DNA from 2 places in the Solibacillus sp. FSL K6-1126 genome. Region 1 is predicted to be linked to the other one. Evidence: predicted binding sites of a transcription regulator. Region 1 holds the regulator's gene; the other holds the start of a gene.

Region 1 (12,468 bases):
CAATTTTATCGCACTTTATGCTTTTACTAAAAGAATCGTTGCCATTGCTGCAATTCCTTCTTCACGGCCCACAAAACCTAACTTCTCTGTTGTTGTCGCTTTTACATTAACTTGCGAAGGTTCGGCATTCAGTAGTTGTGCGATACGGTTTTGCATCTGTGAAATATATGGGGCCATTTTCGGACGCTGTGCCATAATCGTACAATCCACATTGCCTAATTTATATCCGCGCTCTTCAACCATCTTCCAGATGTGTTCAAGTAACTTCGCTGAATCTGCATCTTTCCACTCCGGATCTGTATCAGGGAAGTGACGGCCGATATCCCCTTCACCAATTGCACCTAATGCCGCGTCTGTTACTGTATGTAAAAGTACATCGGCATCTGAATGACCTACTAAACCGCGCTCATGTGGAATTGTAATACCACCTAAAATTAATGGACGTCCTTCTGCAAATTCGTGAACGTCAAACCCTTGTCCAATTCGAAACATATCGTTGCTAGCCTACAAAGTAAACTAGCCTTCACCTTCTTTCTGGTAATCTCATTATCATTAGTATAATCAACTTGTCCGAAAAAAGCCTCGCAAACCTATTTTCTTTTCAAGGTATCTTCTATTTTCGTTGTTTTAAAATAGCTTCCCCAAAAATCAGATCTTCCTGCGTTGTCATTTTTACATTTTCATAACTGCATTCCACAATATGAATATCATGTCCTAAACGCTCCACGAGCATCGCTTCATCCGTTCCTAAAAAACCCACCTTTTCAGCTACATCCTCAGCTTCTGCCAGTAAATCATAACGGAACGCTTGTGGTGTTTGAACCATCCATAAAGACTCCCGGTCAACGGTTTCTTTAATAAGACCGTTATGGACGACCTTCATCGTATCCTTCGCACGAACTCCTGCAATAGCCGCTCCTTTTTCATAAGCGACTTTTGCAAGTTCGGTAATTTTCGGAATAGTAATAAAAGGTCTTGCAGCATCATGAACAAGGACAACATCCACTGCACTCATTTCTTTTATGCACGAATGCACTGAATGTTGGCGTTCTTCACCACCTGTCGGCAGGCCTTTTACTTTTGTAATATTATGTTTTTCGATGAGCGCCTGGATAAATGGCCGTTCCTCATCTTTTACGGCAAGCCAAATTCCTGTACAATTTTCATCACGTTCAAAAACAAGAAGTGTATGAACTAAAATCGGTTTATCCGCTAAGTTTAAAAATAATTTATTTTGCCCGGCACCCATGCGCTTTCCACTTCCTGCTGCCGGCAAAACGACTTCATAACGCAAAATGCTTCACATCCTAATCCTCTTTTGGCTTGGCGAAAATCATACGCCCTGCTGATGTTTGAAGTACGCTCGTTACCGTCACTGTAATCGCCTGGCCAATATAGCTTCGGCCGCCCTCTACTACAATCATTGTACCGTCATCTAAATAGGCCACACCTTGATTGTGTTCTTTCCCGTCTTTAATGACTACGACTTGCATATCTTCACCCGGAATTACGACCGGTTTCACCGCATTTGCCAAATCATTAATATTCAATACTTGTACACGGTGCAGTTCACAGACCTTATTTAAGTTAAAATCATTCGTCAGTATTTGGGCACTCATGTTTTTGGCTAATCGAACCAACTTTAAATCCACTTCAGACACATCTTCAAAATCAACTTCCGTAATAAGTACTTTCGACGCTCGTTCGTCCTGAAGCCTTTTTAAAATATCTAGACCCCTGCGACCACGCGTACGCTTCAATGTATCAGATGAATCCGCGATATGCTGTAGTTCCGTCAAAACAAACTGAGGTACAACTAAAACCCCTTCAACAAACCCTGTTGCTGAAATATCAGCAATACGGCCATCAATAATGACACTTGTATCAAGTAATTTATACTGCTCCTGATCTTGAACTTCCTTGACAGAACCGTCACTCTGACGCTTTTTCGTCGATTTCCCGGAAAAAATCTGCAACAGCTCATCCCGTTTACTAAAACCTAGCCGGAAACCAAGATAACCAAGAACAATGGATAAAATAGCAGGAACAACAGCGGTAATAACCGGAATGTTCATTTGATTGATCGCGACACCGACCAATGTTGCTACACATAATCCTACGATTAAACCGAGCGTACCAAATAATAAATCCGCTGCAGGCAATTTGAATAATACTTCCTCTAACCAAGTAATTAATTTTACAAAGTAATCAGATAATGCAAACGATAAAACGAATAACAAAGCAGCACCTATCGCAACACTGAAATATGGATTATTAAGCCAAGGATTGGATGATAAGTTCATGAATGCATATAATGGCGGTAAGAAAATGAGGCCTAATGCTCCACCGATAAATAAAAATGCTACTTGAATTATTTTCTTCAACATTTGTTTCACCTCCAAGTAATAATTATACATCTAAAGTTTCATTCATGCGAAGCCCAGGTACCAAAAGCAAGGGTAAATAAACAACAAACGCCAATTGAATTCCAATATTAGGATTTTACCCATTTTTTAAGATTATTCCCTATTTTTTTTAGTTAGATTTGCGCGATATTAATTCAATAATGACGTACTTCATTCTAAATTTCCGTTCCCTGTAGCTTAAACAAACTAATGAATATATTATATTAATATAATAGAAAATTTTAACATAGAAGAGGAGAATACGTTTTGAATACTGCAAAAGAAGTAAAAATTACTACTGCTGATCCGTCTGCAATCGGTCTATTCGGTTTGGCGATTGTAACATTTGTTGCTTCCACTCAAAAGTTAGGCTGGACAGAGGGCTTAGGTTTGGTTATTCCTTGGGCAATATTTTTAGGTGGTATTGCACAATTTTACGCATCTGTCTTAGACTCAAAACATAATAATACATTTGGTACGACTGCATTCGGCGCATACGGTTTATTCTGGATGGGTGTAGGTATGAGCTGGTTCGTTCAAGCCGGTGTATTTGGTGCAACATTACAGGCATCTGTTGATACATCTCAGCTCGGTGTTGTGTATTTAGGTTATTTAATCTTTACCCTATTTATGACGATTGGTGCAGCTGAAACAAATAAAGTTCTATTCGCGATCTTTGTAATGATCGACTTCTTATTTATTGGTCTGGCATTAAGTTCATTTGGCATTATGGAGCACGGTATGCATTTATTAGCAGCCTACTCTGAATTAATCATTGCTCTTTTATCACTTTACGGTGCAGGTGCTAATGTATTGAACAAGCATTTCGGCTTCAATTTCTTACCGATTGGAAAGCCTTTTGGTATTTTCACAAGAGAAGCATTTTTAAAGAAAGAAAAAACAGTAAAAGCATAATTTAAAGAGGCATGGAAATTTTTAACTTCCCATGCCTCTTTCTTGTGCGGATTATTATGAATTCGTTCACTATAAATTTTGGAAAGATTCCCGCAGTGCATCACTGATTGTTTCGACACCGACGACTTGTATGTCCGGCGGGAATTCCCAGCCCCCAATATTAGAAGCTGGAATAAAGGCGCGTTTAAACCCTAACTTTGCCGCCTCCTGTACACGTTGCTCAATTCTGGAAACACGACGTACTTCACCCGTTAAACCCACTTCACCGATAAAACAATCTGTCGGACGTACTGTCTGATCTTTAAAGCTTGATACAATACTTGTTAAGACAGCTAAATCAATCGCAGGCTCATCCAGTTTCACACCACCCGCAACTTTAATATACGCATCCTGTGCCTGAAGCATCATGCCCATACGTTTTTCCAATACCGCCATTAAAAGCTGAACACGGTTTTGGTCAACCCCGGTTGCCATACGCTTCGGATAATTGAAACTGGTTGGTGTAACAAGCGACTGTATTTCTACCAAAATTGGGCGTGTCCCTTCCATCGATGCAACAATTGTTGAACCAGGGGCACCTTGTGAACGTTCCTGTAAGAACAGCTCGGACGGATTCAATACTTCCTTTAATCCCCCATGGAGCATTTCAAAAATTGCAATTTCATTTGTAGAACCAAAACGGTTTTTCTGACTGCGTAAAATCCGGTGGTTATGGTGACGTTCCCCTTCAAAGTAAAGCACCGTATCTACCATATGTTCTAAAATACGCGGACCGGCAATCTGTCCTTCTTTTGTAACGTGACCAACAAGGAAAATAGCGATATTTTTTGTTTTTGCAATACGCATTAATTCTGCTGTACATTCACGTACTTGTGACACACTGCCCGGCGCACTAGTAACTTCCGGATGGTGCACCGTTTGAATCGAATCGACAATGACAAATTTCGGTTGGACTTCATCGATTGTTTGATTTAAAAATTCCAGATTCGTTTCCGAGTAAATATAAAGCTCTGGTGTATGGACACCTAAACGTTCAGCACGCAGCTTCGTCTGACGTACAGATTCTTCACCGGATATATATAAAACACGTTTCCCCTGATTAGAAAGAAGTGCAGATACTTGCAGTAGTAATGTCGATTTCCCGATACCCGGATCACCGCCTATCAGCACGAGTGAACCTGGTACAATACCGCCTCCGAGTACACGATTAAATTCATTCATTTCTGTAGCGATACGTGTTTCTTCTTGTACTTCCACATGGATAATAGGGGTTGCTTTTGTAGCCGTTGTAGAATGCTGGAACGCCCCGCGTGGCCCTTTTGAGATGACTTCGACTTCTTCATTCATCGTATTCCATTCGCCACAGCCAGGACAGCGCCCCATCCATTTTGCTGCTTCATAGCCACAGCTGCTGCACATAAATTTAGACTTCTTTTTTGCCATTTTGCTAGCTCCTTCGAATGTTTGTTCCTATAATTGTACACGAAACAAAATTGAATACCCACTAATCCGTCGCAAAATTCTTTTTCGGTTAGCTTCTCATACATATAACAATTCCTGTACATCCCGTTTAATTGCGTATGTGTAACCGGCGCGTTTCGCTTGTATATGCCACCAGTACCCAGCAACTTCAGTCTGCATAAAAAAGACGAGGCAGGAACTATCCCGACTCGTCTGGTTTTACTAATTTGTTGCTACTTTTTCTTGTGTACGTACGACAAACTCATCATTTACATAGTCAAGTACGACTGTTTGAGTCTTATCCAATGTACCTTTTAACAGTTCTTCGGATAAGCGGTCTTCCACATGTTTTTGTAATGCACGACGTAATGGACGCGCACCATATTGTGGATCATAACCTTCTTCTGAAATTTTCTCAAGCGCTGCATCTGTAAGCTGCAGTTCGATATCCTGCTCTTTTAGACGTTTCTTTAATGAATTCGCCATTAATGATACGATTTCTTTTAAGTGATCCTTCTCTAATGAATGGAATACGATCATTTCATCAATACGGTTTAAGAACTCTGGACGGAACGCCTTTTTCAGTTCTTCCAGCATTGTGCTCTTCATGTCTTTATCTTTCGATGCATTTAAACCGGCGCCGAAGCCAACATGTTTGCGGTATTTCAGTGCATCTGCCCCAACATTCGATGTCATAATGACAACTGTGTTACGGAAATCAACTACACGGCCTTTTGAGTCAGTTAAGCGGCCGTCTTCCAACACTTGTAATAAGATGTTGAATACATCCGGGTGCGCTTTTTCGATTTCATCCAGCAGTACAACTGAATATGGTTTACGACGAACTTTTTCTGTTAATTGACCGCCATCATCAAATCCTACATAGCCTGGAGGTGAACCGACTAAACGAGAAGTCGAATGTTTCTCCATATACTCGGACATATCTACACGGATCATTGCATCTTCATCACCGAACATTACTTCAGCAAGTGCTCGTGCAAGTTCCGTTTTACCGACACCAGTAGGTCCAAGGAAGATAAAGGAACCGATTGGACGTTTTGGATCTTTTAAGCCGGCACGGGCACGACGGATTGCACGGGAAATTGCTTCTACTGCTTCACCTTGACCAACTACGCGTTTGTGTAATTCTTCTTCAAGATTTAATAACTTCGCAGATTCAGCCTGAGCAATTTTCGAAACAGGAATTCCCGTCCACATCGCTACCACTTGTGCAATATCGTCTACATATACTGTAGATTCTTCTTTGCCTTGTTTTTCTTTCCACTCTTTTTTCAATTGTTCAAGCTCTTGTTTAAGCTTCTGCTCCGTATCACGCAATGCAGCAGCTTTTTCAAATTCCTGTCCTGAAACAGCAGCATTCTTTTCAGACTTAATGCCTTCCAGCTTATCTTCTAACTCTTTTAAATTAGGTGGAACAGTATAAGAGCGTAAGCGCACTTTTGAACCAGCCTCATCAATTAGGTCAATTGCTTTATCCGGTAAGAAACGATCCGAAATATAGCGATCTGATAATTTTGCTGCTGCTTCTACCGCTTCATCCGAAATTTTCACACGGTGATGTGCTTCATAACGGTCACGCAAGCCATTAATAATTTGGATTGTTTCTTCAACAGATGGCTCATCAACTTGGATCGGTTGGAAACGACGCTCTAATGCTGCGTCTTTTTCAATATATTTGCGGTACTCATCCAATGTAGTTGCGCCGATACATTGCAGTTCGCCTCGTGCCAATGATGGTTTTAAAATATTCGATGCATCAATCGCACCTTCTGCACCACCTGCACCGATCAATGTATGAAGCTCATCGATGAATAAAATAATATTGCCGGCCTGACGAATTTCATCCATCACCTTTTTAAGACGGTCTTCAAATTCCCCACGATATTTTGTACCTGCAACAACTGTTCCCATATCGAGCGTCATAACACGTTTATCGCGTAATGTTTCAGGTACTTCATTATTGATGATTTGCTGTGCCAATCCTTCTGCAATGGCCGTTTTACCTACACCCGGCTCCCCGATTAGTACCGGGTTGTTTTTTGTACGACGTGATAGTACTTCTACAACACGTGTAATTTCTTTAGAGCGGCCGATAACCGGATCAAGTGAACCTTCACGCGCCACCGCTGTTAAATCGCGGGCTAAACTATCAAGTGTTGGTGTATTTACTGTTTGCGTCATACTGGAATTACCGCTAGTGTTTGAGTCATTGTTGCCTAATAACAATAAAACTTGTTGGCGGGCTTTATTGATACTTACACCTGTATTCGCCAATACGCGGGCAGCAACGCCTTCACCTTCACGAATTAAAGCTAATAAAATATGCTCTGTTCCGACATATGCATGCCCTAATTTACGGGATTCATCCAATGAAAGTTCGATTACCTTTTTAGCACGTGGTGTGTAGTGAACGATAGGACCTACATCTTCTGTGCCTTTCCCAACAAGTTCCTCAATGCCGGTTTCGATCATTTGAGGGCTAATATTAATTGCTTCCAAAGCTTTAGCGGCAATTCCGCCACCTTCACGAATTAAGCCAAGTAAAATATGTTCTGTTCCGATTTCTTTATGCTTAAGACGAATTGCCTCTTCTTGAGCAAGTTGTAATACCTTTTGAGCACGTTGTGTGAATCGATTAAACATCATAGAAAATCCTCTCCTTTTTCCCCATTGTTTGTAGCTTCATCTTGCTCGTTTAACTTTTCTTGCAACAGCTTCGCACGATACATGTCGCGTTCTGCTGGTTGTAACGTAGTACCAATATATTGCTGAATGAGTCCAGGTTGCATAATAAGCATGCACTCATTTAGTTTACGCTGTGAAATTGCTTCTAATAATCCTAAACTTACCCCAAGACGCACATTTGATAAACAGCTTGCCGCTTCTTCACTCGTTAAAATTTTTGCGTACTTTAACGTACCGAGTGAACGGCTTAAACGGTCTTCCAACGCGGAGGGGGCACGCATCAATAAATTTTTGCGTGCAAGCTCTTCTTTTTTGATAACTTGCTCGACAACATCCTGAAGCTCCTGTAAAATCGTTTCTTCTGATTTACCTAGTGTAATCTGGTTCGAGATTTGATAAATATTGCCTAAATTTTCACTGCCTTCCCCATATATACCCCGCACAACCATTCCTAATCGTGTCATCATCTGAATTAATGGATTCATCTGTTTCATCATTGTGAGTGCAGGTAAATGGAGCATGACAGATGCTCGAAGCCCTGTTCCGACATTTGTTGGGCAACTTGTCAAATAACCATAGCGGTCTTCATATGCGTAATTAATTGACTTACTTAAGTAGCGGTCAATATTACGAGCCTTATCAAATGCTTCTTTTAAATTCATTCCTTGCGTAAGACTCTGTATACGAATATGATCCTCTTCATTTACTAATATGCTAATGGATTCATCTTTTGTTAAAAAAAATGATCCAATTTTTTTTCTTCGTGCCAAATTCGGACTGATCAAATGCTTCTCCACTAAAATTTGGCGTTGTAAAACGGGCATATCTTTTATTTGGAAATAAGAAAACTGATACGGGTTGTCATCTAAAGATAATAATGACTGCATCATTTTTTCTTCGATCATTTGTGCTTCCTGTTCTGTAAAACTAATCGGAAATCGAGTATTGGCAATATTACGAGCAAGCCGAATGCGCGTGCTAATGACGATATCTGAATCGCTTTCGTGCTGCATCCAGCTGGGACTGGCATTCGTTAAAAAATGCTCGATGTTCATGCGTTCCCCTCACCTTCCTGTTTTATTTTACTTTCCAATTCCCTAACTTCATCACGGATGGAAGCTGCATCCTCAAAACGCTCTTCCTCAATTGCTTGCTGCAGTGATGAACGGAGCTCTTGGATTTGTTGTTCCACTTTTTCTTTTGAAGGTCCTTCTTCCACATATCCTACATGCTGAGTACCTGCCTGCAGACGTTCAAGTAGCTGTGGTAATTGCTCACTAAATGTTTCGTAACATTGACCGCATCCAAATTTGCCTTGCTTTAAAAACTGTCGGTACGTAAACCCACAGGATGGGCAGGATTTTGGGCTGGCAGTATTTGTTGTCGTGCTTTCTTTCTTTGCATTCACAGGTACAAAATTAAACCAATTTGAAATAAGCTGCTGAAGAGATGCAGGCTCTTCATTTACGTCAAATTGAAATGGATGAAATTGAGTTGCACATACTTCACAGTAGTGACGCTCGACTTTTTGACCATTGTGAACTTGAGTAACGGTAACATTGGCATGACGCTGTTTACAATGCTCACATATCATAATAATCCACCTCTACTTTTCAAAAGAAATCGTTTGTAGCATTGCGTGCATAATCCGCGCTCTTAGCTGATCACGCAATGGTAAAGCTACCTGTAATGTGACACGATCTAAAGCGGCCTTCATAATGCTTGCTTCTCGCTCTGTAATGATATCCTCTTCCAATAAACGGAAAATAATACGCTCAGCATTAGTTTGGGCTATGGCGTTACCTATTTGTGTTTCCATTTCGTCCAGTAAATTTTTCTTAGAGTGGATTGTTACACGCAAAATCCGAATATAACCGCCACCACCCCGCTTACTCTCTACATAGTAGCCATGCTCGGTCGTGAAACGCGTATTGATAACGTAATTGATTTGGGAAGGAGCACAGGCAAATTGCTTTGCTAATTCATTTCGCTTTATTTCAATATGTCCCTGTCCCTCTAATTCAATAACTTCCTTCAAATACCCTTCAATTATGTCAGATATATTCCTCATGCTGTCTCTCACCTCTCATCAACTGACTTTGACTATCTTTGACTTAAATATACAATATTTATTTTTCGAAATGCAACTAATCACTCTTGTTTTAGGTTTCCCTATTTTCACATTAATAAATCCCTATTTATGTAAAAAAGCGGTAAGGTGTTTTTTAAACAAACCTTACCGCTTTTATAAACTTTGCCAAGACGAGGATAAATTATACCCAGCGTCCGACGATTGGATAATTCCAGTGCTGATCAGACAATGCTTTAACAATACCGATGATCGGTGCAATCCAGAAGATGGCTAAAAATACTAACAGGAATGGTAAACCAATTAATATAACTGAAAGGACACCTGCAATCGCTATGAAGATACCGAATACGATTTGGAAAAGCAATGCTTGAATCGCGGTACGCTTTACTTCATCTTCAGAACTTATTAAGAAAAACAGAATCGGTACTAGGAACGGCGCAAAGAATGCACTGGCATGAATGATGATTTTCGACCATTTAGATTCCATTTGTTATCAACCTCACTTTAGTTTATTAGCTTATTTACGGATAATATTCGTAAAAGTTTCATAGAGAGGGCAAAAAATCCCGAATTTTTATTTCGAGATTTCCGGTCATGTCTGTATTTGGTCAATATGGGCCTCTATCTTTCGGGTTGTCCCCTTCTTGTGGAAATAAGAAGTAGGAAATAATCGCCGTTAAGATGGTTGCTCCTATAACTATTAAAATTCGGTCACGGTCGCCTACTTCTGCATAATTGTTTACAAGCATAATATACGATGCGATCGCCACCCCAAGTGACAATGGTATAACAAATTTCAAACGCCCTTTATGAAACTTCATTAATACAACGCCTTTCACTATTTACTGCATCCATTTTAATTAGTTATTATATTACCTCATATACAAATTACTGTAAATTTTTTATCCTTATAGAATAATACTGATATGATCCGATATAAACAGTAATAGAGTATTATTTAATAAATAGACGAAACGAGGAAGAACATGGGTATTCTGTTTTCAAGAGCGACAAAAGTTTCAAACAAGCCATATTTTGATATAGCTAATTATGCACAGCAAGTAAATCTGGATGTTTCAACCTATCCTAACTTACACAAACAGATTGAGTTGCTAAAATTAACGAAAGAGGATTTAGCTGTAATTAAACAGTTAGAACCTTTTGCACAACAGGTTGTCCCGAATATGGTGGAAAAGTTTTACGGTGCAATCAGTTTAAGTCCGGAACTCGTAGATATTATTGGGAGTTCAGCTCGAATGGATCGTCTAAAAGGTACATTAACGAAGCATTTAGAAGCGATGTTCAACTGTAATATCAATTCACATTATATAGAAGAGCGACAAACGATTGCGCATGTCCATGTCAAAATCGGACTTCAATCCAAGTGGTATATCGCTTCATTCCAATCGCTAATGACAACGTTTATCGACTTCATCAGTAAAATAGAAATGTCGAATATTGACATGGCTAAAGCAGTTGATGCTTTTTCAAAACTCATTAACTTCGAGCAACAGCTTGTCATTGAAGCATATGAAAAAGAAGAGCAACGAATTCGTACTGAAAGTTTAGATGTAAAATACAGAATTGTAGAGCGAATTCAACATACTGCACAAGAGTTAACGCATATTAGTGATCAAACAAATGCATCATTACAGGAAATTGCGAGCCAATCAGAAGAAATTGCTTCCAATACAAAACAAGGTTTAAATTTAGTAGCGGAAACAGAAAATAAATCAACAACAGGTACTACATATTTAATTAACCAGACAGCAATCATGACCAACATTTTGGATCGTGTGGATACACTTGAATCGTCAATGGTTAAACTCCGTCAATCGTCTAAAAAAATTGCCGAAATTGTAGGATTGGTAACAGGTATTGCTGATCAGACAAACTTGCTTGCATTAAATGCATCGATTGAAGCAGCACGTGCAGGTGAACACGGAAAAGGGTTTGCCGTAGTAGCTGATGAAGTCCGAAAGCTTGCTGAAGAAACTAAAAATGCGGTTCAAAACGTCTCTCATTTAATTAAAGAAACCGAACTTAGTATTTCACAAATGTCTGACTCTGTTTCTAGTGTAGATGAGCAAGTAAAAATGAGTGTTGATACGCAAAAAAGCCTGGCGGATTCCTTTACATCGATTACAGAAGCGGTACATGGAATCAAAACGCAATATGAAAACACGAATGAAGACATTCATGCCATTTCTTCTGTTATTACCGGTTTGACACATACAACGAATGATGTAATGACATCATCAGATTCATTGCTGCACATTGTCCAGGAACTGCATGATTAATTTTGCTTAATACCAAAAAGGGATATCAACTGGCATTTCGCCTTTGATATCCCCTTTTTTTATGCACGACGTTTTTTTGATAATGCACGTTTTTGTTTTCGATGTTCCTGACGAATTGGGCCTGTTTCAAATAAATGACGTTCGAAATCCGTCTCCGGTTCAACTCCCGGCACTTCTTTCGGCTTGCCATTTTCGTCAATTGCGACCATCGTTACGAAAGATTCAGTCGTTAATTTCTTTGCACCTGTTTTAATATTTCTTGATACAACCCGTACATATACTTCCATCGAAGTACGACCTGTTCCAGATACAACAGCTTCCAGTTCAATCATATCACCTGCATAGGCAGAAGATACGAAGTCTACTGAGTCAAAAGAAGCAGTAACGACTTCACCTTGGCAATGTTTCATTGCTGCAATCGCAGCAATTTCATCAATATATGCTAACACTTTCCCTCCAAATATCGATTGATGATGATTTGTATCAGGAGGCAGTACTAATCGTGTTTGGATAGATTTTGAAAAGCTCATTGGCAGAGTATTTTTCATAATCTTCCTCCTTTCTAGACTACACTCCATGTTACTATTCG
Region 2 (12,468 bases), 920 kb from region 1:
ATGCATACACGATTGATCTGGACCCGGGTTTCCGTCTGGCAAGTACGGAGGAAGCTTCATTATTACAGGATGATGTGCTGATGGATGTGCTTGAAAAGGCATACCGCGGTGATATGGAGGCATCGTTCACGAAAGAGGAGCTTTATACATTAATCGACAGTTTTGCATCTGACCGCAGTGACCAGGCGATTGAGCTGTTGCTGCAGGAAATGTATAAAGTATCGCGCGTACAGCCAAACCCGTATGAGTGGCTGCGTGCATTGCCGGAAAAATATAATATTGATCCGGAAAGTCCAATTGATGAACTGGTCATTGCGCAGGAAGTCCGCCCGTTTATTATCGGGAGCCTGAGAGAAATTGCCACTCGTCTTGAAAAAGGATTGCAAATTGTGTCCGTTACACCAGCGTTAGAGAAAAATAAGCCATTGTTTGAAGCTGAATATACAGGGGTTATGCATGTACTCAAGGCAATGGAAGAAGGTTCATGGGAACAGGCATATGAGCTGATTCCAGCTGTTGAGTTCGGACGGATCAAGCCATTGACGAAAAAGGATACCGAGGAAGATAAACAATATTATGCGGTGGCGAAAAATCATCGTGATACGGCAAAAGAAATGCTGTCTGATTTAAAGGAAACATTTTTTGCACGCCATCCAAAGTTGTATGTACAGGAAATGGCGGCGACAAAGCCTATTTTGGAAACGCTCGTAAAACTGACGATTGAATACAGTGAAGCGTTTAAAAAGGCGAAGCAAGAGCGCGGCCTGCTTGACTTTTCGGATTTAGAGCATTATGCACTGGAAATTTTGACGGATGAAGAAAGTACGTCAAATCCCCCTCTGCCATCTGATGTCGCATTGAATTTCCAGAAGCGTTTCAAAGAAGTGCTTGTCGATGAGTATCAAGACGTAAATTTTTTGCAGGAAACAATTTTACAGCTTGTGAAAAATGGCGGGGAGCAGGACGGGAATATGTTTATGGTTGGCGATGTAAAGCAGTCTATCTATGCGTTTCGTCTTGCAGAGCCACGTCTTTTCCTAGATAAATATAAGCGATTTGAAGAAGACCCGTCCGGAACAGGAATGAAAATTGACTTGAATGCCAATTTCCGTAGTCGTTCGGAAGTGCTTGAAGGTACGAACTATGTGTTTGAGCAAATTATGGATGAAGAAGTCGGTGAAATTGCATACGATGAACAGGCAAAACTGAAGTTCGGGGCGAGCTATGATGAACAGCAAGTACCGATTGAATTAGTTTTACTGGAAGGTGATTCAAAAGCGCAAATCATTCCGGGAAGTGAAGAAGGTTCAGAGGAAGAGAGCATCAGCTCAGCACAGCAGGAAGCGCGTTACATTATTCAGCGCATCCGAGATTTAGTCGATCGTGGTGGACAAGTATACAATCCGAAAACGAAATCGATGCGGCCTGTCAGCTACCGCGATATTGTCGTATTGATGCGTTCACGTACATGGTATACGACGTTTGCGGAGGAATTCAAATTGGCCGGCCTGCCGCTATATGCCGAAACGGACGGCGGTTATTTTGAATCGCTAGAAGTCATGATTATGATTAACACGTTAAAAGTCATCGACAACCCGTATCAGGATATTCCGCTGGCGTCTGTACTACGTGCTCCGTTTATCGGGTTAACTGAAAATGAACTGGCAAAAATCCGTTTAATTAATGGAAAAGTCCCTTTTTATGAAGCGTTAAAACAATATAAAGAAGAGGCAACGGGTGACATGCCAATTGAAACTGAAGCTAAGCTTGATAAGTTCTTTACGATGCATCAGAAATGGCGCCAGTTTTCCCGTCATGGGGCATTGGCTGATTTAGTATGGCAAGTGTATTTAGATACGAATTATTATGAAATGGTCGGCGCGATGGCGAACGGCAAGCAGCGACAGGCGAACTTACGGGCACTGCATGACCGTGCATTAAGCTATGAAAAATCGTCATTCCGCGGATTATTCCGCTTCCTGCGTTTTATCGACCGCATAAGTTCGCGCGGAGACGATTTAGGGATTGCGAAATCAACAAGTGAAGCCGATGATGTCGTGACATTGCTTACAATCCATAAATCAAAAGGGCTTGAATATCCGGTCGTGTTTGTAGCGGGGATGAGCCGGACTTTCAATACAAAAGACTTAGGCAGCCGCTATATTTTCGATCAGGATTTCGGTTTGGCGATTAAATCGGTCAATCCAGATTTAAATATCATTTCGACCTCTTTGCCGCATTTATATGTGAAGGAGAAAAAGCTGGCGAAAATGAAGGCGGAGGAAATGCGTGTTTTATATGTTGCGATGACTCGTGCAAAGGAACGACTTATTTTAGTCGGCTCGATTAAAGATTGGGAGAAGCAGAAGGAAGAATGGGCATTTTATCAGGAGCTGGAGGAGACGGTGCTTCCTGCATACATTCGTTCAAAAGCGAACAGTTATTTAAGCTGGGTCGGTCCGGCTGTTGCCCGACATAATGATTTCCTGTTTGCCGATTACGGCTATTCGAATGAAGCGGCAACAACAGAAAAGTGGACAGTCCGCATTATTCCAAACCGCGACTATTTGCTTGCCAATGAAGCGGAAACGGTGGAGCAGGAAGTGGTTGAACAGGCTGTGAATGAAGAGCTGGTGGAGCTGCTGACAAAACGTTTTACAACACCATACCCGTACGCAAATGCGGTGACGAAAAAATCGAAAACGTCGGTGTCTGAGCAAAAGCGTCTTGAAAGTTTGCAGCAAATGGAAGAAGAGCAGCTTTACAATATGGAAGCGAAGCGCTACGTAAAAACCGATGTACCAAACTTTATGCTGAAAGGGAAAAAAGAACGTAAACTTTCGGCAACCGAAGTCGGTACAGCTGTCCATGCCGTTATGCAGCATATCCCGCAGCAAGGATTTGCATCAATTGAAGAGACAAAACAGTATATCCAATCACTCGTAGAACGTCAGCTTCTGCAGCAAATCGAAGCAGATGCGGTTTCGGCAGAAAAGGTATTTGCCTTTTTCGAAACAGAAATAGGTGGGCGTTTTAAAAAAGCGAAACAAGTGCTGCGTGAAGAACCATTTACACTTAGTTTGAAAGATCAGGAAGGGGACGCCCAAATTATTCAAGGTGTCATCGACTGTATTTTTGAAGATGAACAGGGGAACTGGGTGCTTCTTGATTATAAAACGGACTATATCGAACAATATTTATTAGGCGATTTTGAGAAAATTAAACAAAAAATGACAAAGTCGTATCAAATTCAATTAAACTATTATCAGCATGCTGTCCAATCAATTAAGCGTATTCAAATAAGTGAACGCATTTTATATTTATACAGTATTGGACAAGAAGTGAAAATAGATTAGGGGGATTTGACGGTGGATTTTCGCCCAGTAGGTACGAAAGAGCGTGTTGCGACACTCGATATATTGCGTGGGGTAAGTTTGCTCGGCATTCTATTAGTGAATATGTTTGGATTTTACTTACCAATGCCGCATATAGCGGATTTAGGAAGCTGGTTTAACGAAGTGCAGGATATCATACTCCAGCAGCTTTTGGATATTTATGTACAAAGTAGCTTTTATCCGTTATTTTCTATGCTGTTCGGGTATGGACTAGCTATGCAATATATTAAAGCAAAGGAGACGGGCGCCGATTTTTACCGGTTTGCACCGAAGCGTCTCATTTTGTTGTTTTGCATTGGGATGTTTCATGCAGTTCTTATTTGGTGGGGCGATATTTTAGCGACGTACGCGTTTTGCGGTGTATTTTTAATCGCGCTTATTCGGTTAAAGGCAAAATGGCTCCTGCTTATAGCAATTGCGGTAAATGCTTTGTATCATGGTTTTAATTTAAGTTTATATGTTGCGGCAGGCTTTTTTACGGCATCAACGGATAGTTTTTCTGTCGATATTGAAGCAATTCAAAGTGCCTTAACAGCATACGGTATCGGGAACTGGACAGATGCATTTATGCAGCGTCTGGATGATTTATCGATTCAGATGGGTGTCATGATGTGGATTTCGTCTTTATTTACGATATTACCTTATATGCTGTTTGGCGCAGCACTTGCGAAATGGCGTCTCATCGAGCAAGCGAAAGAAAAAATCGCTGTTTGGATCATTCTGGCTTTAGCTGGTATGGGCGGTGGACTTTATATGAAGAGCTTGCCAATTGCCGGTGACCAAACATTCGGCAATGAATACTTGCAAGTTTACATTGGCGGACCGATGCTGGCGATAGGCTATATGGCAGTCATAACATTGCTGACACAATTGCCGGTCATTGTAAAAATGCTGTCGCCAATTGCAAAGGCTGGCCGTATGTCTCTTACGCTCTATCTGATGCAGTCCGTCATTTGTACGGCACTGTTCTACAATTGGGGATTCGGTTTATATGGAAAAGTAGATGTGCAGATGGGGATTTATATGGCGGTCGGAATTTTCGTCATCCAAGTACTGTTTGCGGAAATCTATTTCTCAAAATATAATCAAGGGCCGATTGAAGCGTTGCTGAAAAGATTTACTTACGGCAAACCCGCAGAACGTAAATCGTGAACAAAGATTACGGAATTGTAAAAAGTTTTATGCGCCGAACGCTTAGTTTTACGTATTAAGTCCCTTTTTGTCAGAAAAGTAAGGCAATTGTTTTTATTTTAATGTATGATGTAAAAAAACAGAAGGAGTGCTCCACGTTATGAAATTGTTATCATTTAAAGTAAACGAACAAGTAAAGTTTGGCCCAAAAGTAAAAAAAGAAGAGGCAGTTTGGGATGTTATCGAAATCCAAAACCAACTTAATGTACTAAAAGACTTTCCGAAAACAATTATTGACGGGATTGCACATGGCTATGAATTTGTTGAACAAGTTCGTAAATTAGTAGAGGCAGCTCAGAATCATGAAGATGGTGCTCAGTTCAAACTGGCTTATTCTGATATTGAATGGCTGTCGCCAGTTCCTCGTACACCGAAAAATATTTTATGTGTTGGTAAGAATTACAGTGATCATGCCCGTGAAATGGGTGCAGAAAAGGCACCGGAACATATCGTTGTCTTCACAAAGTCACCAACTGCAATTGCCCCGGATGAATCAACATTACCTGTGCATGCAGATGTGACGGATTCTCTTGATTATGAAGGAGAGCTGGCTGTCGTAATCGGCAAACGCGGAAAAAATGTTCCAAAAGCAATGGCATTTGATTATGTGTTCGGCTATACAATTGCCAATGATCTTACAGCCCGTGATGCACAGGAGAAGCATAAACAGTTCTTCTTAGGCAAGAGCTTGGAAGGCAGCTGTCCAATGGGGCCGTATTTAGTAACAAAAGATGAGATTCCTGATCCGCATGCATTGTCCATTGTGACGAAAGTAAATGGTGAAGTACGTCAAAACGGTTCGACAAAAGATATGCTGTTTTCCGTTTCCGAAATTATTGAGACAGTTTCTAAATATGTCACATTAGAGCCAGGCGATGTTATTTTAACAGGTACGCCGGCCGGAGTTGGAAAAGGGATGAACCCGCCGCAATTTTTAAAAGCAGGCGATGAAGTGAAAATTGCAATTGAAGGAATCGGGACTTTAGCAAACCGATTTGCTTAATGAAATTAGGATATTCATAGCTGCAGATTGCTAGATTTGCTATTAATAGGCAGTAGATTTTCTGGTATAGGGAAATCTACTGCTTTTTTGCGGAAAAGTTTCGTTTTTTTATGACAACTCATAGAACACTTGGCAGATTCAATTGAATTTATAGGGCTTTACATGGTAGGATATTGGCTGTAGAGAATAAATAGAAGAGGTGGAAAATTCGTGGATTTCTTAACTAGTACGACACATATGCACATCACGACTTGGGTAATAGCATTAATATTATTCTTTATCGCTGCATTATCCGGCAAAAAGATGAAAGCAGTACACATGATCTTACGTGTAATGTATATTTTAGTAATCGTTACAGGGTTGTCTTTATTCCTGGAATGGCGCGACAAGATTTCTGAAAGCGGTATGAACTATGATATGAAAGTTTTATTTGGTATTTTAGTAATCGGCTTTATGGAAATGGTGCTAGTACGCAAAAACAAAGGCAAATCTGTCAACATGTTCTGGGTACTATTCGGTATCGTTCTATTAATCACATTATACTTAGGCTTAAGCATGGGTATCGGTGTAAACTTCTAATAAAGGTTGAGCGTGTAAAAAGTGGAGGTGGCTTTTTACACGCTTTTTTGTATGGCGTAAGGGCAGCGGTGAGAGGTTCTACATTATCTCTGGAAATTTCTACATTCGTCGCAAATCTTTCTCCTTTAAGGGAGAAATGTTCCACATTAGATCCAAATTGTTCTACTTTCCCGGCCCATCGTTCTACATTTCACCCCCCAAAGTTCTAATATCCCCGGAAGTTACTATGAAAACTTCTACTAAAAGACACCGCGCCACCAATTTCTAACCTTATGTAACAATCCATACACATTTTTGTCACGTATTTGCCGAATTTCCTATAAATAACTTTTTAAGGTAGCTACGTTTGTACCTTTTTTGGTAAAATGACGTTGGACTGTATATGAAAGAGAGGGAAATAAATGGGATTTAATAAATGGTTTCGTACATTGGCTGCGGGTGTGCTGCTTTCGACTTCATTGTCAGTTGCTGCTGTTGCAAATGCGGAAGAAGAGCGTACGATTGCAGATGAAAGTATATATGACGTTTTAGTGGACCGTTTCTTTAATGGTACCGGTAAAAATGATGATGATACAGTAAATACTCAGGACCCGACGATGTTTGCAGGCGGGGATTTCAATGGTTTGCTGAAGAAAATCGATTATGTCGCAAATATGGGGTATACGATGCTTTCGATTGGCTCTGTATTTGAGACTGAAAAATATGATGGATCGATGCCAACGAGCTACACAATGTTTGACCACCGATTTGGTACAGGCGAGGAATTTAAAAAAATGGTCGAGGCTTATCAAAAACGTGACATCAAAATAATGGTAGATTTCCCTATTTCCAATGTAAGTCCAAACCATGAACTTTCAGAAAAACAAGGATTTGCAGCATCTGAAAACGATGGGAAAATACAGTGGGACTTAACGAATGAAGAAGTACAGAATGAACTGATCAACAGTGCTGTACAATTTGTGAGTACATATAAATTAGATGGGGTTCGTTTGACGAATATTGAACAAGCCGATACTGCATTTTTAAATCGCTTTATCGAGCAGTTAAAAGCAGCAGGTGCTTATACAATTGCGAATGCGGAAAGTGATGCAAATTTTGACGCGAAATTTTACAGTGATACTGCTTCAAACTTTACAAATGCATTTAAAAATGTCGATTTAAATACGACTGTACTAGAGCCTCATATCGAGGAAATGCTTTCAGGGACACCGGTTTTGTCGATGACGGATACGATCTGGTCGGATCGCTTCACATTGGCGGCAACAGAGGAAGGTATGTATCCGCCGACACGGAGTAAAATTTCCATCGCGAGCACACTCTTACTTCCAGGTGTACCAGTAGTGCAATATGGTTCTGAAATTGCGATGAATGGGGAAGCGGGTGTTGAAGCACACCAATACTACAATTTTAAAACGGATTCAGAATTAGCCGATTATGTAGGAAAGCTCCAGTCATTAAGAAATGATTCCGAGACATTGCGTAACGGGGGATTTAAATGGCTTGAAAATGAAGACGGCTATCTTGTATTCGAACGCAAATCCGATGAGGAAACATGGATTGTTGTCATTAATAATAGTAGTAAGACAAAACGTGTGCATATTCCGGTAGCTGAGCTAGGTGAAGGAAAAGAAGTTCGCGGCATGTTCAACAGTGAAATTATCCGTGAAAATAAGGACGGCAATTATGCGATTATTTTAGACCGCGAAATGGTGGAAGTGTACCAGGTGATTGAAGCGCGGGGGATTAACACTTCTTACATTGTGGCACTTGGTTTGGTCGTTGTATTATACACAGCATTTATGATTGTTATTATGAAGCGCGGGAAAAAACGCCGTGCCGAGAATTCAGCACAATAAAAACAGCCTGGAGAAGCAGACACATGCTTTTCCAGGCTGTTTATATTTTAGCTGTTACAGTTTCAAGCGGTCCTGCAAAAACTTCGCAATACCGTCTTCATTGTTCGATAGCGTAATTTCATTGGCGATTGTTTTCAAATCGTCAATTCCGTTACTCATCGCAACCCCAACACCAGCGTAATCAATCATCTCCAAGTCATTGTCCTCATCGCCAAATGCAATGATGCGTTCGCGCGGAATGCCCATTTCTTTTGCGATATAGTCGATCCCTACCGCTTTACTTAACCCTTTATGGACAATTTCGATAATTGGGAAAGGCGCCCCCCAACGTCGATGCTCAATCAGCTCAGCGTGGACATCCTGCAAATGCTTGCGGATAATCGGTGTATTAACATCGTCGGCTTGAATGAGTAAACTTGTCGGGTCTTCCTTTAATGTATTTTTCAGATCGCCTGTTAAAATATTGGGGTTACCCATATGCAGCAACTGAAGCACACCTTCATCTTCACGATGAAGATATACATCATCCATTACTTCGGCGATTAAGTTGTCGTATTCATATTTATGAACAGATTCTACAACATCGTGGACTACGCTTAAATCGACTGTTGTATGAATCGCTTTCCACATCGGATTTTTAGGGTGGTGGATGAGGGCTCCGTTAAAATTGACAATCGGGGTTGTTAAACTCAACTCCTGATAATAAAGCTGACTCGCACGATACGGACGTCCTGTCGCAATCATCACCTGATGACCGGCTTCCTTTGCTTTCAACAACGTTTCCTTTGTCAGCAAAGAAATCTTTTTCTCGTCCGTCAATAAAGTGCCGTCTAAATCTAATACAATTAAATGTTCGTTCATAAGAGTAAGCCTCCTTTAGCCTGGGTATAATTGTAACGTGCAAATTTAGCATTCGTCAAAGTTTTGAAACATTGACCAATTTTTGCTAATGTAAACAAAGAGGTGAGTAATTTGATAGTTAATAAAGAACAATGGAAGTCCATTCCACTACTGCATGTATATGATGAAACGATGGATGAGCAAACACCGGTCGTTATTTTTCTTCATGGGTTTTTGAGCGCAAAGGAACATAATTTACATTACGCTTATCAGTTTGTGCAGCAAGGTGTACGCGTTATACTACCGGATGCATTATTGCATGGTGAGCGCTCGAATCAATTGACGGAAGATCAGATGAACTTTAACTTCTGGAAAATTGTATTAAAGTCGGTGGAAGAAGTACATACTATTTATGAAGAATTGAAGCTGAAAAACTTAGCTGGGAGCAAAGTTGGGATTGCCGGCACTTCAATGGGCGGAATCGTCACATCAGGCTGTTTAGCAATCTATCCATGGATTGAAACGGCAGGTATTTGCATGGGAACGACAAGCTATACGAAACTGGCTCTTCATCAAGTAGAGGAATTAAAGCAAAAGGGCGTAACCTTCCCATTGTCTGAAGAACAGCAAACTGGTCTGATTCAAATGCTGCAAAAATTCGATATGGAACTGCATGAGGATCTATGGGCAAACAAACCAATTATTTTCTGGCATGGTGAGCGCGATACGGTCGTTCCTTATCATATGAGCCGAGATTATGTTGAACAACTAGAAAAAGAAAAAAAAGCAAAACATATTACTTATTTGGCAGAACAAAAAGCAGGCCATGCCGTATCGAGAAATGGGATTTTGCAAGTCACGCAATTTATGGCGCAATGTTTGGCATAAACCATACGTTCTGCTATGATTAACAATAACACCATGGCGAAAGGGGAAATTTAAAAATGGCAATTGATCACGATATGAAAGAAAGTATGTTAGGTGCATTGGAAAACGTAATTGACCCTGAGTTAGGCATTGATATCGTCAACTTAGGTTTAGTATATGAAGTGGATTTAACAGACGAGGGCTTAGCAATTGTTACAATGACATTAACATCAATGGGCTGTCCGCTTGCTCCGGTAATTGTTGACCAAGTAACAACTGCACTTAGTGAATTACCGGAAGTAAAAGAAGTAAAAGTTGACATCGTTTGGCAACCGGCATGGTCTAAAGACAATATGTCCCGTTATGCAAAAATGGCATTAGGTATTCGTTAATAAAAGTAAATAAATCAGTAGAAATTCGGTCATTTTGCATAAAGGCAAAGTGATCGATTTTTTTTACGAACATATATGCGAAGGAATCCGGGTGTAATTATTTGTTGTTTGACCAATTTTGACTTATAATTGAATTAATCAAAAAAGGTCAAACTAAATGAAAGGGTGCACTGTATGCAATTTAATCAAACTCAAGATAATCGTCCGCCATTAGAACAATTTGGACGTAATTTAATTGAACAAGTAAAAAAAGGTAAGATGGATCCGGTTATCGGACGAGATGAAGAAATCCGAAACGTCATTCGTATTCTGTCACGTAAAACAAAAAACAATCCGGTCCTCATCGGTGAACCAGGTGTTGGTAAAACAGCAATCGTCGAAGGATTGGCACAGCGTATCGTGAGACGGGATGTACCTGAAGGATTGAAAGATGCGGAGCTTTATGAACTGGATATGAGTGCGCTCATTGCCGGGGCATCGTATCGCGGACAGTTTGAAGAGCGACTGAAATCTGTATTAAAACAAGTGAAAGAATCAGAAGGACGCATCATTTTATTCATCGATGAGATTCATACAATTGTCGGTGCAGGGAAAACGGACGGAGCAATGGATGCAGGAAATATGCTGAAACCAATGCTTGCACGCGGTGAACTGCATTGTATTGGAGCAACAACATTGGACGAGTACCGCATGTATATCGAAAAAGATCCTGCATTGGAACGCCGCTTCCAGCAAGTAATGGTGCGGGAACCTTCTATTGAAGATACGGTATCCATTTTACGCGGTATAAAAGATCGATTTGAAGAACATCATCGTGGCGTACGCATTCATGACCGCGCAATTATTGCAGCGGCCCAGCTGGCAAACCGCTATATTACAGACCGCTTTTTACCGGATAAGGCGATTGATCTCGTTGATGAGGCATGTGCAATGATCCGTATTGAAATCGATTCAATGCCACAGGAACTGGATCAGTTAACGCGCCGTCTTACACAGCTTAAAATTGAGCAGCAGGCTTTGAAAAAAGAAAAAGATGACGCGAGCAAAAAGCGCCTTGAAATAATTACTGATGAAATTGATACATTGGAAACTTCGATTAAATTGATGAAAGAACAGTGGGAGCTTGAAAAAAACGGCTTGCAAATCGTGCGCGATAAAAAAGATGAACTGAAAAAAATGGAGGCCGAACGCGATGACTTATTTATTTCAGGCAATAATTTAGCGCGGGCAAGTGAGCTCCAATACAGTAAAATTCCACAGCTTGAAAAGGAAATCTCCGAGCTGGAACAGCAGCTGAAACAGTCGGAAGGTAACCGCATGCTGCGTGAAGAAGTGACGGAAGAGGAAATTGCTAAAATCATTTCACGCTGGACAGGTATTCCGGTAACGAAGCTTGTTGAAGGTGAACGCGAAAAGCTGCTCCGTTTAAAAGATACGCTGCATGAACGGGTAGTCGGTCAGGACGATGCGGTAACTTATGTAACAGAAGCAGTATGGCGTGCACGTTCAGGTATTAAAGACCCGAATAAACCGATCGGAAGCTTCCTGTTCCTAGGGCCAACTGGTGTCGGAAAAACCGAATTGGCAAAAGCATTGGCCGCACAATTATTCGATTCAGAAGATCATTTCATCCGAATTGATATGAGCGAGTATATGGAGAAACATTCTGTGTCACGACTCGTCGGAGCACCTCCAGGCTATATTGGCTATGAAGAAGGCGGTCAGCTGACAGAAGCGGTACGCCGCAACCCGTATTCCGTTGTACTCTTGGATGAAATCGAGAAGGCGCATCCGGATGTCGCGAATATTTTACTGCAAGTGCTGGATGATGGCCGCATTACTGATAGCCAAGGACGGATCGTCAACTTTACGAATACCGTCATTATTTTGACATCGAATATCGGCTCGCAGTTTTTACTGGAAGGATCAGAAGAATCAGAACAGCTTGTCCAAACGGCATTACGCCAACACTTTAAGCCAGAGCTGCTAAACCGTATGGATGATATTATTATGTTCCATGCCTTATCGAACGAGCACTTCCATAAGATTGCTTGGAAATATGTAAAGCAGCTTCAAGACAGAGTTGCCGAACAGGAAATTACATTGTCTGTGGATGCTGAAGTGGTCGACTGGATTGTGAAGCATGGGATCGATCCGCAATTCGGTGCACGTCCATTAAAACGCTTTGTCCAACGCCATTTAGAGACGATTGTTGCTCGTGAATTGTTAAAAGGAGAAGTCGCAGCAGGTGGAACATTGTCAATTGCATTGGAAAATGAAGAGCTGGTTATAAATTCAAATTAAGGGTGAAGAAAGGGGCTGGGACAGAAGTAGAAATTTCATAA

What was found. The regulator CtsR, encoded in region 1, represses protease genes until heat stress. The targets are predictions, from matches to a motif close to ATGGTCAATAAAGGTCAAACA.
Region 2: MHH44_RS04465 (ATP-dependent Clp protease ATP-binding subunit) is a predicted target of CtsR. The motif match lies at 10,258-10,278, and genes of this name have one in related genera.

What each region holds. Positions count from the first base shown of each region.
Region 1 covers NZ_JBBOPD010000001.1:12,369-24,836, forward strand. The annotation lists gene ispF (2-C-methyl-D-erythritol 2,4-cyclodiphosphate synthase) at 16-492, opposite strand; gene ispD (2-C-methyl-D-erythritol 4-phosphate cytidylyltransferase) at 614-1,294, opposite strand; gene MHH44_RS00090 (PIN/TRAM domain-containing protein) at 1,308-2,387, opposite strand; gene MHH44_RS00095 (acetate uptake transporter) at 2,673-3,320, shown strand; gene radA (DNA repair protein RadA) at 3,390-4,763, opposite strand; gene MHH44_RS00105 (ATP-dependent Clp protease ATP-binding subunit) at 5,004-7,448, opposite strand; gene MHH44_RS00110 (protein arginine kinase) at 7,445-8,542, opposite strand; gene MHH44_RS00115 (UvrB/UvrC motif-containing protein) at 8,539-9,081, opposite strand; gene MHH44_RS00120 (CtsR family transcriptional regulator) at 9,094-9,558, opposite strand; gene MHH44_RS00125 (DUF4870 domain-containing protein) at 9,761-10,066, opposite strand; gene MHH44_RS00130 (hypothetical protein) at 10,188-10,400, opposite strand; gene MHH44_RS00135 (globin-coupled sensor protein) at 10,566-11,879, shown strand; gene MHH44_RS00140 (acyl-CoA thioesterase) at 11,939-12,427, opposite strand.
Region 2 covers NZ_JBBOPD010000001.1:931,373-943,840, forward strand. The annotation lists gene addA (helicase-exonuclease AddAB subunit AddA) at 1-3,356, shown strand, start outside; gene MHH44_RS04430 (DUF418 domain-containing protein) at 3,369-4,547, shown strand; gene MHH44_RS04435 (fumarylacetoacetate hydrolase family protein) at 4,687-5,589, shown strand; gene MHH44_RS04440 (YisL family protein) at 5,800-6,168, shown strand; gene MHH44_RS04445 (alpha-amylase family glycosyl hydrolase) at 6,570-8,024, shown strand; gene MHH44_RS04450 (Cof-type HAD-IIB family hydrolase) at 8,079-8,885, opposite strand; gene MHH44_RS04455 (prolyl oligopeptidase family serine peptidase) at 8,988-9,752, shown strand; gene MHH44_RS04460 (metal-sulfur cluster assembly factor) at 9,815-10,123, shown strand; gene MHH44_RS04465 (ATP-dependent Clp protease ATP-binding subunit) at 10,298-12,427, shown strand.